Regions from separate parts of the Lactococcus garvieae subsp. garvieae genome, predicted to be linked through region 3. Evidence: predicted binding sites of a transcription regulator. Region 3 holds the regulator's gene; each other region holds the start of a gene.

Region 1 (4,854 bases), 450 kb from region 3:
ATCTGCATCCGCAAGCAAGATACGCAATGGCGCATCAATTGAAAAGGCAAGCGCAGCAATTTGACCGATACCTTGTGTAAAGGCATAAACATACATCAGGCTCTTGCCAATGCCATAGTGTTCGCCAAGCATTTGAAAAGCGGCATAAGCACCATTAGCCATGAGGTCATCAGGCAGGTTACCACTTGTAAAGAGCATCCCCATCGCAACGGAGCCAAGAACGGCACAGACACCGACCATAGCAGCAAGCATAAACATTGCTTTTGGAAACTCACGTGCAGGATTCTTCATTTGGTTGACATAAGGTGAAATTTTTTCTGCACCACCAACCGCAAAGACCAGCATAGAGATTGTTGTGAAGTAACTGAAGTCAAATTTAGGGATATATGTGTTGATATTTCCCATATCTGGCGTTGCGATTGCAAAATCTTTTGCAATAAAAGGAACGCTGACAGCCATAACGATAAAGAGCAAGCTCATAACAAACATTGCTGTTCCTGCGAGTCCCCCAATAACTTTAAGCGTGTTTAAGCCTTTTGTTGCCAGCCAGAGGAAGAGAAGGAAAATAATCAATGAAATGATGGCAACCATCGGAACAGACATCAAACTGACAAGCTGTCCATCTCCACGGCCAATCCAACCAAAGGCAATTAAAATAGCTTGAGGTTTTTGGGCCAGGTAAGGGATATGCACCACCCAATATGTCCAGGCTGCATAGTAGGCAAGACGTTTGGTTGAAGTTTGTTCAACCCACGAACTTACGCCCCCTTTACTGTCTTTAAAAGTTGAACCTAACTGCCCAACAATAAGTGCGTAAGGTACAAAGTAAAGCGCCAAAATCAAAATCCATGAGGTAACAACTGTGATCCCTTGCTGGGCGAAGTTATTGACCACATTTCCCATGCCCCAAACCATGTTGAAGGCGATAAATGCGACGGTAAACCATCTAATTTTTTTAGTGTCCATATTACTCCTTAAATTTTTTATCACTCTGCGGACAAGACAAAGTAATTTTTTACGCGCCTTTTACAAATGTAAAAAAGCGGTTGCATTAAAATTATAAAATAAAACTTAAACACTGTCAATCTTATTCTTGAATTTTCACTAAAATTTTAAAATTATTCCTGCTTCTTTACCTTCTCATAAAAAAAGCGAATCCTAAGATCCACTTTTCCCTTTATTTTACAAACTTACTCTTTGCATGATCTACAGCTTCGCTGTCAATACTCTCACCATCTTCAAGAACACCTACAGAGCCATTCATATGTTTCACACGCGCTGATATTTCTTTATGGCGCCCATGAACCATTGGTCGAGCTTGTGGGTTACCGAGGTAACCACATGTGCGTTTTACCACGTCACATGTTTGGGGGTTAGCATTGTCACATTGGGGACATTTAAAGCCACGCTCAGTCGCAGTAAAGTCCCCTTCAAAACCACACTCATAACAATGGTCAATTGGGGCATTTGTTCCCAGATAACCAATGCGATCATAAGCAAAGTCCCAAACGGCTTCCAATGCACGAGGATTTTGTTGAATCATTGGATATTCCGCATAGTGGATAAAACCACCATTGGCATAAACAGGATAATCTTTTTCAAACTCCAATTTTTCAAATGGAGTTGGATTTTTACGCACATCATAATGGAAGCTGTTTGTATAGTAATCTTTGTCAGTGATATCCGCAACGGAACCAAATTTCTCTTTATCCATACGACAGAAACGGTCTGTCAGACTTTCACTTGGTGTAGAGTAAACGGAGAAATGATAGCCGGTTTCTTTGCTCCAGTCTTTACAATCTTGGTTCATGCGTTTTACTATTTCCAAAGTAAAGTCTTTTGCTTCCTTGTTATTTTCCCAAGTTGGTCCATAGAAACTTGTTGCAACTTCATAAAGGCCGATATAGCCAAGAGAAACTGTCGCACGTTCATTTTTATAAAGCTCATCGACTGAATCTTCAGCTTTCAAACGCCCCAAGGCCCCGTTCATAAAGAGAATAGGCGCATTTTTGGGTTGTGCTTCTTTTGTACGGTTAACACGGTAAACCAAAGCATCCTTAGCAATGGCAATGCGTTCATTAAAGATTTCCCAGAACTTTTCTTTATCTCCTGCCGCTTCAAGTGCAATACGTGGAAGATTTACCGTTACAACTCCAAGGTTATTACGACCGGCAGTGACTTCATTGCCCTTTTCATCTTTCCATCCATGAAGGAAACTACGGCATCCCATGCTTGCTTTAAATGAACCTGTTAACTCGACAATCTTGTCATAAGACAAGATATCTGGATACATACGCTTTGTGGCACATTCTAGTGCCAAGTTTTTAATGTCATAGTTTGGCGTACCCACTTCGAGATTTAAACCACGCTTCAAGGTGAAAATTAATTTAGGGAAAATAGCTGTACGATGCTCTTTTCCTAAACCTCCAATACGGACTTTCAGGATAGCTTTTTGGATTTCACGTGCATACCAATCTTCTCCTAAGCCAAAACCAACGGTAACAAAAGGCGTTTGACCATTTGAAGTAAAAAGCGTATTGATTTCATATTCCAAAGATTGCATCGCATCATAGATGTCTTTTTTAGTTTTTGCTTGAGCATAGGCTTCGCGTTTTTCCGGTTGTTCAATCCACTCTTCCGCATCTTTTAAATGCTTCGCATAGTTCAATTTTGCATAGGGTGCTAAAATTTCATCAGCGCGGTCAAATGAACAGCCGCCGTATTGTGAGCTGGCCACATTGGCAATAATTTGTGAAGCTTGAGCGGTCGCTGTTTGAATAGACTTAGGTGAATCTACTTGTGCGTTCCCTAATTTAAAGCCGTTCTCAAACATATTTTTAAAGTCAATCAAACAACAATTTGACATCGTTGTGAAGGGAGAATAATCTAAGTCATGGTAATGAATTTCCCCTTTTTGGTGGGCATTCGCTACATGAGGAGGAAGCATTTTTAAACCAATGGCTTTAGAAACAGCACCTGCAGTTAAATCACGTTGTGTATTGAAAACATCGCTGTCCTTGTTTGCATTCTCATTGACAACTGTTTGATCTTTATTGATCAGTTTTTCGATGGTGAAGTTAATGTCTGTTGCCTTGCTTCTCTCAAGGTCACGCTGTGTCCGATAAGTTGTATACACTTCCGCCCACTTCGTTTCACCAAGTTCCATCAATAAATGTTCTACAATACTTTGAATTTCATAAATCTTAACATTATCCGTAAAACGTGTGAATATTTCACGCACGACCCGATCACAAATTTCTGCGATACGGTTCTCTGAAGCTGGAGGTACTATTTCGTCCCCAGCTTTTTGCAATGCCTCAAAAATTTTGCTACTGTCAAACTTTACGGAGCGACCATCACGCTTAATCACACTGATTTCTTGATCAGTTACGACGGTGGTTTCCTCAACCATTCTCATTCTTTGTTCCCCCATTTTTATAATTCCTTGTGCTTCTATTCTACCAAATAAAAAATTCTTTTTCCACTATATCTAGTATCATTTTTTATGAAAACAAAAGAAAGCACACTATATATAGTGTTGAGGGCAAAAACAAAAAAAGAGCTATTTTTGCTCTTTTTTAGTCATTAATCACATTAATTTGACAAGATTTCATTGTTTCTAAAGCTGCACGATGACTTTCTGGAGTTACACCTGTACAACATGAAGCATCAACAGAAATTTTCACTTCTGGAGCAAATGACTTAATCAACAAAGCATTTGAAACCACACATATATCTGTACAAATACCAATGAGTTCCACTTGATCCACGTTCTCGTTGCGGATATATTCTGCAAGCTCTACCGAACCAAAGATATTTTTTTCGAACACACGTTGAAAACCAACTTGAGCTTCCTTATGTATTTCCCAACCCGGAGTCCCTTTTTGACAGTGAATCACTGGCAAGTTTTGACCTTCTTGAGTTGTCAAATAATCTTCAAAATGTGTATCCTGTGTGGCCAGTCGTTCATTTTCGGCGTAAGTTGCCAACTTCTCGATAACCTTTGGAACAATAGCTTGCGCTTCTTTTGTACCCAAAGAACCATCTATAAAATCATTTTGAAAGTCAATCAATACCAGTAATTTTTTCATAAGCAAACTATACCACACCTCTTAAATAAGGTCAAATGTGTTTCAGAAAAGACTAAATATCACGATTTTTTCAATACTGCTTAAAATAACATATAATGACTTTCAACTAAAACGTAGTTAAAAACGTAACTAATTTTTGTCAGGCAAGGGGCTGTATATCTGAGATATACGGCTTTTTTTATCACCAAAATCTTACGAAAAACAGCACTTTTTTACCACTACTTTTAAGATAGACTCAAAACCTAGGAACAACGCTTCAATACTTTTTCACAATTTTGTGCTAAGCATAGGAACTTATATAAACTTGACAACCACGCGCATTTAGAGATTCATTTTAGGTGTTTTTCTTGATTTTCATGTATGCTAAGGACACTATCAAATGCCTTTTATCCCCACTGTTGAGCGATTTCTATTCAGAAAAAAAGTTTTTCAGAACTCCGTACACTTGGAAAAAGCTAATCTCACTCGGTTCTTTTATCTTATAATTTTTATTCAAGAGGGGTGGGGGTCATACGGAAAAGCCTTGTGTGTTATTTGTGTCTCCCACTCCGTTCCCAAACCCCAAAATAAAAAAGTTTTTCAACGGGGGACAGCCAATTAATAATTTCACACCCCCTTTACTTTTTAAAATGTTGTGCAACTTCATACGTGACTACACCTAACCTATCCTCTATCTAAATTTTTTATTTTATTTTTGACAGGGGGGCTTGATAGATGTGTACTTATTATCGATCACAAATACTAAATCTCACATTCTTTAATT
Region 2 (4,854 bases), 280 kb from region 3:
AAATTCGCTTGATGAGTGAATACGACTATGCTGTTGTCAACGATAAGGTTGAACTTGCTGCAGAACGTGTCATCAAGATTATTGAGGCAGAACATTATCGTGTCGATCGTGTGATGGAACGTTATGCACATATGATTGAGAAGTTAGACGAAGACGGTAAGAATTAAAAACAAGAGGCTTGAGTTTTTAGCTGAAAGACGCTTAGGTTGCTTCAAATAAGAAGAACCCATTGGTGCCTAAAGTCCAATGCCACAGCGTACAGAAAAGAAAAGAGGAAACTGATATGATGTTAGAACCTTCAATTGACAAATTACTACAACACGTGGATTCAAAATATTCACTCGTGGTTTTGGAAGCAAAACGTGCCCATGAACTACGTGATGGCGAACGTCCTACAATGGAATTCAAATCTGTTAAACGTACATTACAAGCCTTGGAAGAAATTGCGGCAGGAACGGTAACGATTCACCCTTCTCCAGATGCTAAACGTGAAACATTGAAAGAAAAACGTGAATTAGAACGTCTCCAACAAAAAATGGCTGAAAAACTTATCCGTGAACAAATCGCGAAAGAAGAAGCCGAAGAAGAAGCAAAACAAAAAGGAAACCGTGCAGCTAAAGCTGCGGCAGCTGCTGCTGAATAAAATGGTCCAAACTTTCAAAGGTTTATATACGAAATCTTTGGAAGTTTTTATTTTTCCTCAATTCAGAGTTGACATTCGGTCATCTCTTTTTGCTATAATTAAACTATTCTATTTAGAGACAGAAAAAGTAAGCAGAGGAGAAAAATGTTCAAAAAAACAGCACGAATTATTGTAGATGTTCCTCTGATGCAGACAGATAAACCATTCTCTTATGCGATTCCTACAGAATTGCAAGAGATGATTGAGCCAGGAATGCGCGTCCATGTTCCCTTTGGTAAAGGCAATCGGTTGGTTCAGGGAATTGTTATTGAAAGAGTAGATCAGGAAGAAGAGGCACTCAAAGAAATAGCTGAGCTGCTCGACTTAGAACCTGTCTTGACAAAGGAACAACTCCGTTTGGCCGATGACATGCGCCATACTGTATTTTCTTACAAAATTTCTTGCCTGAAAGCGATGTTGCCTAATTTATTGAATTCAAGCTATGATAAGATTCTGACGAATCAAGAAGGTATTCAAACCAAATGGAGCACGTTGAGTGAAAGTCAAAAAGTCCAAGCATTAAAAGAGGTCAAGTCAGGAAAGTTAGCCGTTAGTTACTCTGCAAAGTCAAAAGAAAATAAGAAAACAGAAAAGTATTTAAAGGCTAATGCCAAATTGGCCACCTTTGAGATTGGCAAAGCGGCCAAAAAAAGAGCTGAATTGAAAGATTATCTTTTAAACCAAGAAGCAAGTGTGCGTCAAAAAGACTTGCCATTTTCTTCGGCTATCATCAAGTATTTTATAGAAAATGAACTTGTTGAAGTGACTGAAAAAGAGCTTTCAAGAACAGCAGCTGTTTTTGAAGCCGTTGTACCTGATAAAGCGAAAGTTTTAAATCATGAGCAGCAGCTTGCCTTTGATGCCATTGTTTCTTCTGCAGACAAGCCCTTTTTACTTGAGGGAATTACAGGTTCAGGAAAAACAGAGATTTATTTACAGGTTATAGAACATTTTTTGGAAAAGGGACAAACGGCAATTATGCTGGTTCCTGAGATTTCCCTAACCCCACAAATGTCTAATCGTTTTATTGCGCGCTTTGGGGAAAAAGTTGCAATCATGCATTCGGGACTTTCAGACGGTGAAAAGTATGACGAATGGCGTAAGATAAAGGAAGGGCGAGCACAGGTTGTTGTAGGGGCACGTTCAGCTATTTTCGCACCTTTGGAAAATATTGGAGTTATTATCATTGACGAGGAGCATGAAACAAGCTACAAGCAAGATTCAAGTCCGCGTTACCATGCCAGAGATATTGCCTTATTACGTGCAAAATATCATCAGGCACGGTTAGTTCTCGGTTCAGCGACCCCCAGTCTCGAAAGTCGAGCACGTGCGCAGCGAAATGTTTATCATTTGTTGACCCTTACCCATCGGGCCAACGATAAAGCTTTCCTGCCTGAAGTTCAAATCGTAGATATGCGTAATAACCTAAGTGACAAGTCGGCCAATTTTTCAGAGATTTTACTTCAAAAAATACGTGAAAAAATTGAGCGAAATGAACAAGTGATCTTAATGCTTAACCGTCGTGGCTATAGTTCTTTTGTGATGTGTAGAGAGTGCGGCTTTGTCGTTGAATGTCCAAACTGTGATATTTCTTTAACCCTTCATATGGATACGAAAACTTTAAATTGTCATTATTGTGGCCATCAAGAAGGCATTCCACACGTTTGTCCGAGCTGTCAAAGTCGAAAAATACGTTATTATGGTTCAGGTACGCAGAAGGTCCAAGAAGAATTAGAAAAACTTCTGCCAGAAATCCGTATTTTACGTATGGATGTGGATACAACAAAAACAAAGAATGCACATGAGAAAATTTTAAAGAAATTTGGGCGTCACGAGGCAGATGTGCTTTTAGGCACACAAATGATTGCGAAGGGGCTGGATTTTCCTAATGTGACTCTGGTCGGTGTGATTAATGCGGACACTGGCTTAAATCTCCCAGATTTTCGGGCAAGTGAGCGCAGCTTCCAGTTACTCATGCAAGTGGCAGGACGTGCAGGACGTGCGGATAAAAAAGGTGAAGTTATCATCCAGACATTTAATCCTGGACATTATGCGGTTAAACTTGTGGCTGACCAAGATTACGAAGCCTTCTATCGTCAAGAAATGTATTACCGTCAACAGCTGTCTTACCCGCCTTATTATTTTACGGTTCAGATCTTAGTGAGTCATAAGGATGAGGATACAGTTGCAAAAAAAGCTTATGAGATAGCAAGCATCATTAAGGCAAGTTTATCAGAGAAGGCTAAAATATTAGGACCAACGCCTAAACCTATTGCGCGAACACATAATCTTTATCATTATCAGATACTGGTGAAGTATCGCTTTGAGGAACAACTGGAAGAAGTCTTGAATCAGGTCCTTGATTTAACACAAAAACGTGAAAATAAAGAGGTTAGAGTTCTCATTGATAGTGAACCACAAAGTTTTGTATAAAAATGACAAACTATTTGTCATTTTTTTTATGGAAAATTGTCTGAGTTTCCTGAGGTTTTCATTGCTTACATTTTTAAAGCAAGCACTATATGTTGTGTTGTGTTATAATTAAAAATGTCTTTTTCCACTACATGTTGTGTTTGTGGGCTGAGGCGATTTAAAACAAAAAAAGTGTGTTCATGAGCTCAATGGACCTTTTCAAAATAGTATTCTGGAAGTAAGAATACAAAAAGTTAGGAAGGAAAAAATGGCAGTGTTAGTATTAGCTGGAACAATTGGAGCTGGCAAGAGTTCACTTACAGAGATGTTAGCAGAAGAGCTGGGAACAGAGGCGTTCTATGAAAGCGTAGATGATAATGAGGTTTTGCCTCTTTTCTATCAAGATCCACAGAAATATGCCTTCTTGTTGCAAATCTATTTTTTAAATAAGAGATTTGATTCCATTAAAAGAGCACTTACGCATAACAATAACGTACTTGACCGTTCAATTTATGAGGACAGTTTGCTTTTTCACCTGAATGCAGATTTGGGACGAGCAACAGATATTGAAGTAGAGGTTTATGATGCCTTACTGGAAAACATGTTAGAAGAAATCAATACGCTAACTTTTAAAAAGCGTCCTGATTTATTGATTCATGTAAGTGTGTCTTTTGAAAAAATGCTGGAACGTATTCAAAAAAGAGGGCGCGAATTTGAACAATTGGAATACGACAGTTCGTTGTATGGCTATTATCAAGAGTTAAACAAGCGTTACGAAAAATGGTTTGAAGATTTTGATATTTGTCCTAAAATTCAAATTGACGGCGACAAGTATGATTTTGTTGAGGATGAAGAGGCAAAACTGTTTGTCCTTGAACAAATTAAAGATAAACTCGCAGAAATTGAAGAGGAGAACAGCAAATGAATTTGACTGTTTTCTTATCGGCTCGTGATGGGAAAAATCCAACCCATTTATTACGCAGTAAGAAACTTGGAGAAGCAATAACGCGCTGTGGCCATACCTTAGTTTATGGAGGTTCCCAAGAAGGGTGTATGGGTGCTGTATCAGATGCGGTGCTAGAGCATAAAGGGCAAGTTATTGCTGTTTACCCGGATGGGGCTTTACCTTTAGAGCCACCTCGCCAAAACGCCACAGAACTTTATTTGGCCAAAAATATGGATGAACGTAAACGTAAGTTGATTGATCTAGGTGACGCATTTATTATTTTGCCTGGGGGCTTTGGGACCATGGAGGAAGTTTTTCAACTCTTGACGGAGATGAGCATTGGGCAAACAGAAATACGCCCTGTTATTTTCATTGATAAAGACTTTTATCTTCCTTTATTTGATATGATTCAGCAACAAACCAAAGAAGAAATGTTGTCTTTAGAAGTGTTAGAAGCCGTCCATCTTGTTGAAACAACCGAACAAGCAATGGAATTATTAGGAGATTTAAATTATGAACAAGCAATTTGAACAGGCAGTAAAAGTATACCTTGCAGCACCCTTTTTTAGCGATAGTCAGATTCAAAAAGTGGAGAAATTAGAAACAGCACTTGCAAATAATGAGACTGTTGCCTCTTATTTTAGTCCGATGCGGTGTCAACGTCCAGAAGGATTAGCAGAAGAGGTTGAGCCATTTACACCTGTGTGGGCAAAAGCTACGATGGAAAACGATGTTAAAGAAGTCGAGGCTGCCGATGTGATTGTTGCCATCTTAGACTATGATGGACAGGATACTGATTCAGGTACAGCATGGG
Region 3 (4,854 bases):
TCTCGTGCTTGATCACGAATCAAGCCCACCATTACACCACCATAGCCAAGATATTGAGCAGCAAGCAATGTATTTTGACCGGCTACTGCCGCATCGACTGAAGTAATAAGGAGCGATTCTACACCTTCTGGTTGAAACTCACCACCGTTCATTTCGACTGCTGTTTTGGCTCGGTTAAGATCTCCCACAAAAACCAAAAAAGCAGCACAATTTTTAATGGCTTTTTGGGGCTGTTGGGCAAAAATTGCATCTTTTTGTTCTTGGGATTGCACAAGAACCACCGAATAAGATTGAAAATTTTTCCAGTTTGGTGCTGCCCGTCCCGCATCAATAATCGTTTTTAATACATGTTCTGGTATTTTTTCATCCGTAAAATTACGTACAGAACTGTGTTGCATCATCAGATCAATTGTCTCATTCATGTCGACGATTTACTCCTTCTAAACGAACTTCTGACGCTAAATACTTCACACGTTCCATCACGCGTTTTGCTGGCCAGATTTCATCCGCTTTTTTAGTTTCCGCCAAATGTAGCTCAAGCTCTGTCATATTCAAGTTTGAGGTGAAAAATGTCGGAAGATTTTCTTGCATACGATGCTGTAAAATAACTTGCAGAATGCTGTCACGCACCCAAGCATTATTGAGTTCGGCACCAATATCGTCTAAGACCAATACTTCAACTTTTTTAATTTCATTGACCCAATGTTTGGCATTGTCAAAATCAAGGTCAGAAATAAAAGTAGGATAGTGTAATAAAGTAGTGGAAACGCCTTTTTTTGAAAGCTCATTTGCCATAGCGGCCATAATAAAGGATTTTCCTACGCCAAAATCGCCATAAATATAAAGCCCTTTTTCTTGAGGAAAGTTGTCGATAAAGTTTTCTACTTTCCGGAACAAGTCAAATTGATTTTGATTGTCTGTGAAGACATCCGCATAAAAATCAATGTGCTTCATTTCTTTAGGTAAACCAATGATCTGAACACGGCGCAATTGATTGCTCACTTCTTGACGGCGGGCTAATTCTGCTGTCGTTTGATAAGAAACATCTGCGTAACCATGATTCATAATCAAGACAGGCTCATAGCCATCAGCTGCTCTTTTTTCATGTTCTTCGAATTTTTTTCGCTCTTTAACAAATTCATAAAACTTTGAATAGCTCCGCTGTACTTCATCTTCAGACATTTGATTTTCAGAAATAAAAGCTTGAACTTGTTCATTTTTCATCACTTCAGCGACGAGCTTGTCAAAATTTCCACGTACATCTGGGCGCTTACTCAAAAGTTCTCCAATTGATTCCATGCTCAATTCTCCTTCTTGTCCTTACGGCGGGAAGCTTTATATTGCTCGAATTTGGCAATATCTTCTGCACTGGTCGTATTTACGTAGCTGGCATTGGACCATTGAGGTGCTTTTTTGACCAGCTTGCCTGGGTTTTTATAATTTTTATTGTTTTTTTGCTTTTGTTCCGCTTGTTGCTGACGTTCCAGTATTCTTTTTACTGCTGTTTCAGCATTATATACTTTATGGCGCAACCAATCATTTGCCAGAGTATTAACAAATCGAGCATTGAGACTCGCATTCCCTTGTTGAATCAAGACATAGTGTATCAAAATATTTTGTACTTGATCTGTAATATTTTGCTTGTCTAAATTATTCAAAATCTTAAGTTCTTCTTGCGAAGCAAAACCCCCAGCTTGTTGTTTAAGCTTGTTTAAAAAATCACGCGGGGACACTTCTTTACTGATGACAATCAAATCCTGAAAGCCTTTAGGAAATTCAGATAAGGCAGGCAAAGGTTCAGATTTGCCTGCAAGCATTCTTGTTAAGTTGGCTGTATTCAAAGTCTTGTCAGCATTGGCAGTTTGTTCGGCTGCTTTAAATAATTCATACCAGTTGAGATCAAACTTTTCAGCCAAACCATACAGGGTCAAGATATCCTGATTTTCATTTGCAAAAGTCAGATGCTGGTTTTCCATAATACTCTTAAAAGAGTTCAAATCAAATTTTTCTGTTTGAACGACTGTATGTGTCGGCTCAAACTTAACAGAATAAACTTCATGGAACTTTTTCGTAATTTCTAAAGCATCAGGTTCATGTTTTTTTGCCAAAGCTTTAACTTTATTTTCACCAATGCGTGAAACCAATAATTGCTTATAAAATTCGTCTGCTAAAAATTCTTCAAAAGTTAAAGGACTTTTTATCTCCATAAGATAACCCGGTTGTTGGTCGAATACCCGCACGAGCCCAATCCCTGAAAGTTTATCTAATGCTTCAATAAAAGGATGGAGTCCAAAATCAAGATACTCTAAAAAATGAGAAATCTTGCCCGTCGAAAAAACGCGCAAGAGTTGATAAAGTCCAAAAGCATCTCGCCCAATAATAGGCAAATAAAGTAGCGAAAAAGTATCGGCATCAAAGCTGATTTTTCCTCGATTTAGAATAGAAAATGAATCGCCTGGTCTCATAGTTCATCCTTTTATTTCTCTTTTTTTTAGAACCGTTAGTCTTTTTTCGTTATCTTTTTAAGTAAATCTTCGATTTCACTCACATCTTTGAAGGAACGGTACACACTTGCAAAACGAACATAGGTAATATCATCCAAATCCATTAATTCTTCCATAACAAATTCGCCAATAACTTCGGTACGTACTTCATTTTTCTCTAAGCGGCGTACTCTTTGTTCGACACGATCAACCAATTTTTCAATGGATTCACTCGTCACCGGTCGCTTACGAGCACTGCGCACTATTCCTGTGATAATTTTATCACGATTGAAAACTTCACGGGTTTCGTCACGTTTTATGACCAAAAGTGGCATTTCTTCAATCCGTTCAAAAGTCGTGAAACGATTTCCACAATTTTCACATTCACGGCGACGGCGAATCATATTATCAGCTTGACGTGAATCTACTACGCGTGACGATTCAGATTGACATTTTGGGCATCTCATAGCTTAACCTCTCTTTGGGAATTTTGCTTCTAAACGGTAAATCACTTGCCCCTTGCTTGAGAATTTTGCTTCATACTCTGTCATTACATTGACTTTGGCAAATTCTTCAGCTGCGTGCAAGTCTAACCAGACTTTTTCTAAAATCATACCATATTGACTCATGCTTGCCAATGAATATTCAAATAGACCGCGGTTATCTGTTTTAAAATGGACTTGACCTTCTGGTGGCAAGATTTGTTCATAAGTTTCTAAGAATGACTTATAAGTTAAACGGCGTTTTTCATGACGGGTTTTTGGCCACGGATCACTAAAGTTCAGATAAACACGTGAAACTTCAGCATCCTCGAAATATTCTGTTAAAGCTGCGCCATCAACCAGCATCATTTGCACATTAGGTAGATTTGCTTCCAAAGCTTTGTCTAAAGCGTGAGATAAAACGGATAGTTGCATGTCAATCGCAATATAATTAATCTCTGGGTTTTGAGCAGCCATACCTGTGATAAAGCCGCCTTTTCCACAACCCACTTCAATATGAATGGGATGATCATTTCCAAAACGCTCTGCCCAACGTCCTTTAAAGTCTGCTGGATTTTCAACAACTACATGTGCGTTACTTTCTAAGTGTTCCGCAGCGCCTTTACGATTTCTTACGCGCATTTTTTCTCCTATTTATTGAAAAAATAAGAAGGCAAGCCTCCTATTTTTATTTTCTAAGTTTTAAAATAAACGGCAAAAATTCTGAAAACGTGCAATTTCTTGTTCTGTTTCCTTAATCTGCTCTCTTGCCATATATTCTGAAATCTGACGTAGAAAAGAAAGTTTTCCATACCAGATTAATTCATGTTCTATATTTTTAGCTGTTTTATAGCCTGCTTGATGGAGCCACTCTTCCCAGTTTTCTGGTTTTATATAGTGTGTTAGAACATGTGCTATATCCACTAAAGGACTGCTTAAAAGGACCGTATCCCAATCGACGAGATAGACTTTGTCACTTTCGTCATCAACCAACCAGTTTTTATGGTTCACATCACCATGAACAACTGTAATCTCCTCCTCTTTTAACTCCGGAAGATTTTCTGAGAGTTCCACAACGACATTTGAGAGAAAGCCATTGGTTTCAAAGATTGAACTTTTACTCAGTACTTGTTCCAAAAGATCAGCTGGAAGCATGACTTCGTTATCTAACTTTTTACAGGCTTCAATAAGCTTTTCGCTTTGATGCAAATGCCGCAAAATTTCGCCAATACGGGAATCATTCATTTCATAAGGTTTCAACGTATGGCCATTAATCCAAGGTTGAGCAGCTAACATGTCACCTTCTGCTGTACGCTTCGTCCATAAGACTTGTGGCGTAATACCTTCAAGATACACACTTGTCAAAAAGGGGCTACAATTTTTTTTGATGAAAACACGCTTATTGTCGCTTTCGCCAACAAAAGCATTCCCTGAACCACCTTTGACAGGCATCATTGATAGGCTTGAAGATGTCATATTTACTCCTTTCTTTGGATTTTTTATATTTTTTTTGCTTTGAGAAGTTTTTCCAGTGAAGATTCGTGCCACGAACGGTAACGCCACCCAGAAGCTTTTGTCTAGAGTTTTACGCATCAAATCGTGCTATAGAAAACTTCACAAATAGATTACATCAATAAACAAATTATTTATTTGGATAGTGAATCAAAATTGTTTGAGTCAAAATGTCAGCATATTGATAAGACTCTGTTGTTTTTGGGCCACGTGCTGGAATATTTTCAATCACAAAGTGTGTGGCATAAGTCTCAATCAAGTTGACTTTATGACGATTTTCACGTTTACGTCCAAATTGTGATGTAATTTCAATGGTTTGACCAACATGTTCTTCAACTTGTTTTCTGATATCTACAATTTTTCCTACTTCTTGGCTT

Evidence for each region. Region 3 encodes NrdR, which represses ribonucleotide reductase genes. Its sites were predicted from a motif close to ACACNATATATNGTGT; they were not measured.
Region 1: the regulator NrdR is predicted to act here: its motif matches at 3,524-3,539, upstream of nrdD (anaerobic ribonucleoside-triphosphate reductase).
Region 2: the regulator NrdR is predicted to act here: its motif matches at 3,240-3,255, upstream of PYW30_RS08165 (deoxynucleoside kinase).

The regions. Positions count from the first base shown of each region.
Region 1 covers NZ_CP118950.1:1,803,031-1,807,884, forward strand. The annotation lists gene PYW30_RS09060 (APC family permease) at 1-966, opposite strand, end outside; gene nrdD (anaerobic ribonucleoside-triphosphate reductase) at 1,178-3,418, opposite strand; gene PYW30_RS09070 (cysteine hydrolase family protein) at 3,579-4,091, opposite strand.
Region 2 covers NZ_CP118950.1:1,627,288-1,632,141, reverse strand. The annotation lists gene gmk (guanylate kinase) at 1-167, shown strand, start outside; gene rpoZ (DNA-directed RNA polymerase subunit omega) at 284-643, shown strand; gene PYW30_RS08170 (primosomal protein N') at 788-3,115, shown strand; gene PYW30_RS08165 (deoxynucleoside kinase) at 3,363-4,019, shown strand; gene PYW30_RS08160 (LOG family protein) at 4,016-4,570, shown strand; gene PYW30_RS08155 (nucleoside 2-deoxyribosyltransferase) at 4,554-4,854, shown strand, end outside.
Region 3 covers NZ_CP118950.1:1,350,605-1,355,458, forward strand. The annotation lists gene PYW30_RS06675 (nitroreductase family protein) at 1-422, opposite strand, end outside; gene dnaI (primosomal protein DnaI) at 415-1,299, opposite strand; gene PYW30_RS06685 (DnaD domain protein) at 1,302-2,465, opposite strand; gene nrdR (transcriptional regulator NrdR) at 2,501-2,950, opposite strand; gene trmB (tRNA (guanosine(46)-N7)-methyltransferase TrmB) at 2,954-3,607, opposite strand; gene PYW30_RS06700 (phosphotransferase family protein) at 3,668-4,441, opposite strand; gene PYW30_RS06705 (Veg family protein) at 4,608-4,854, opposite strand, start outside.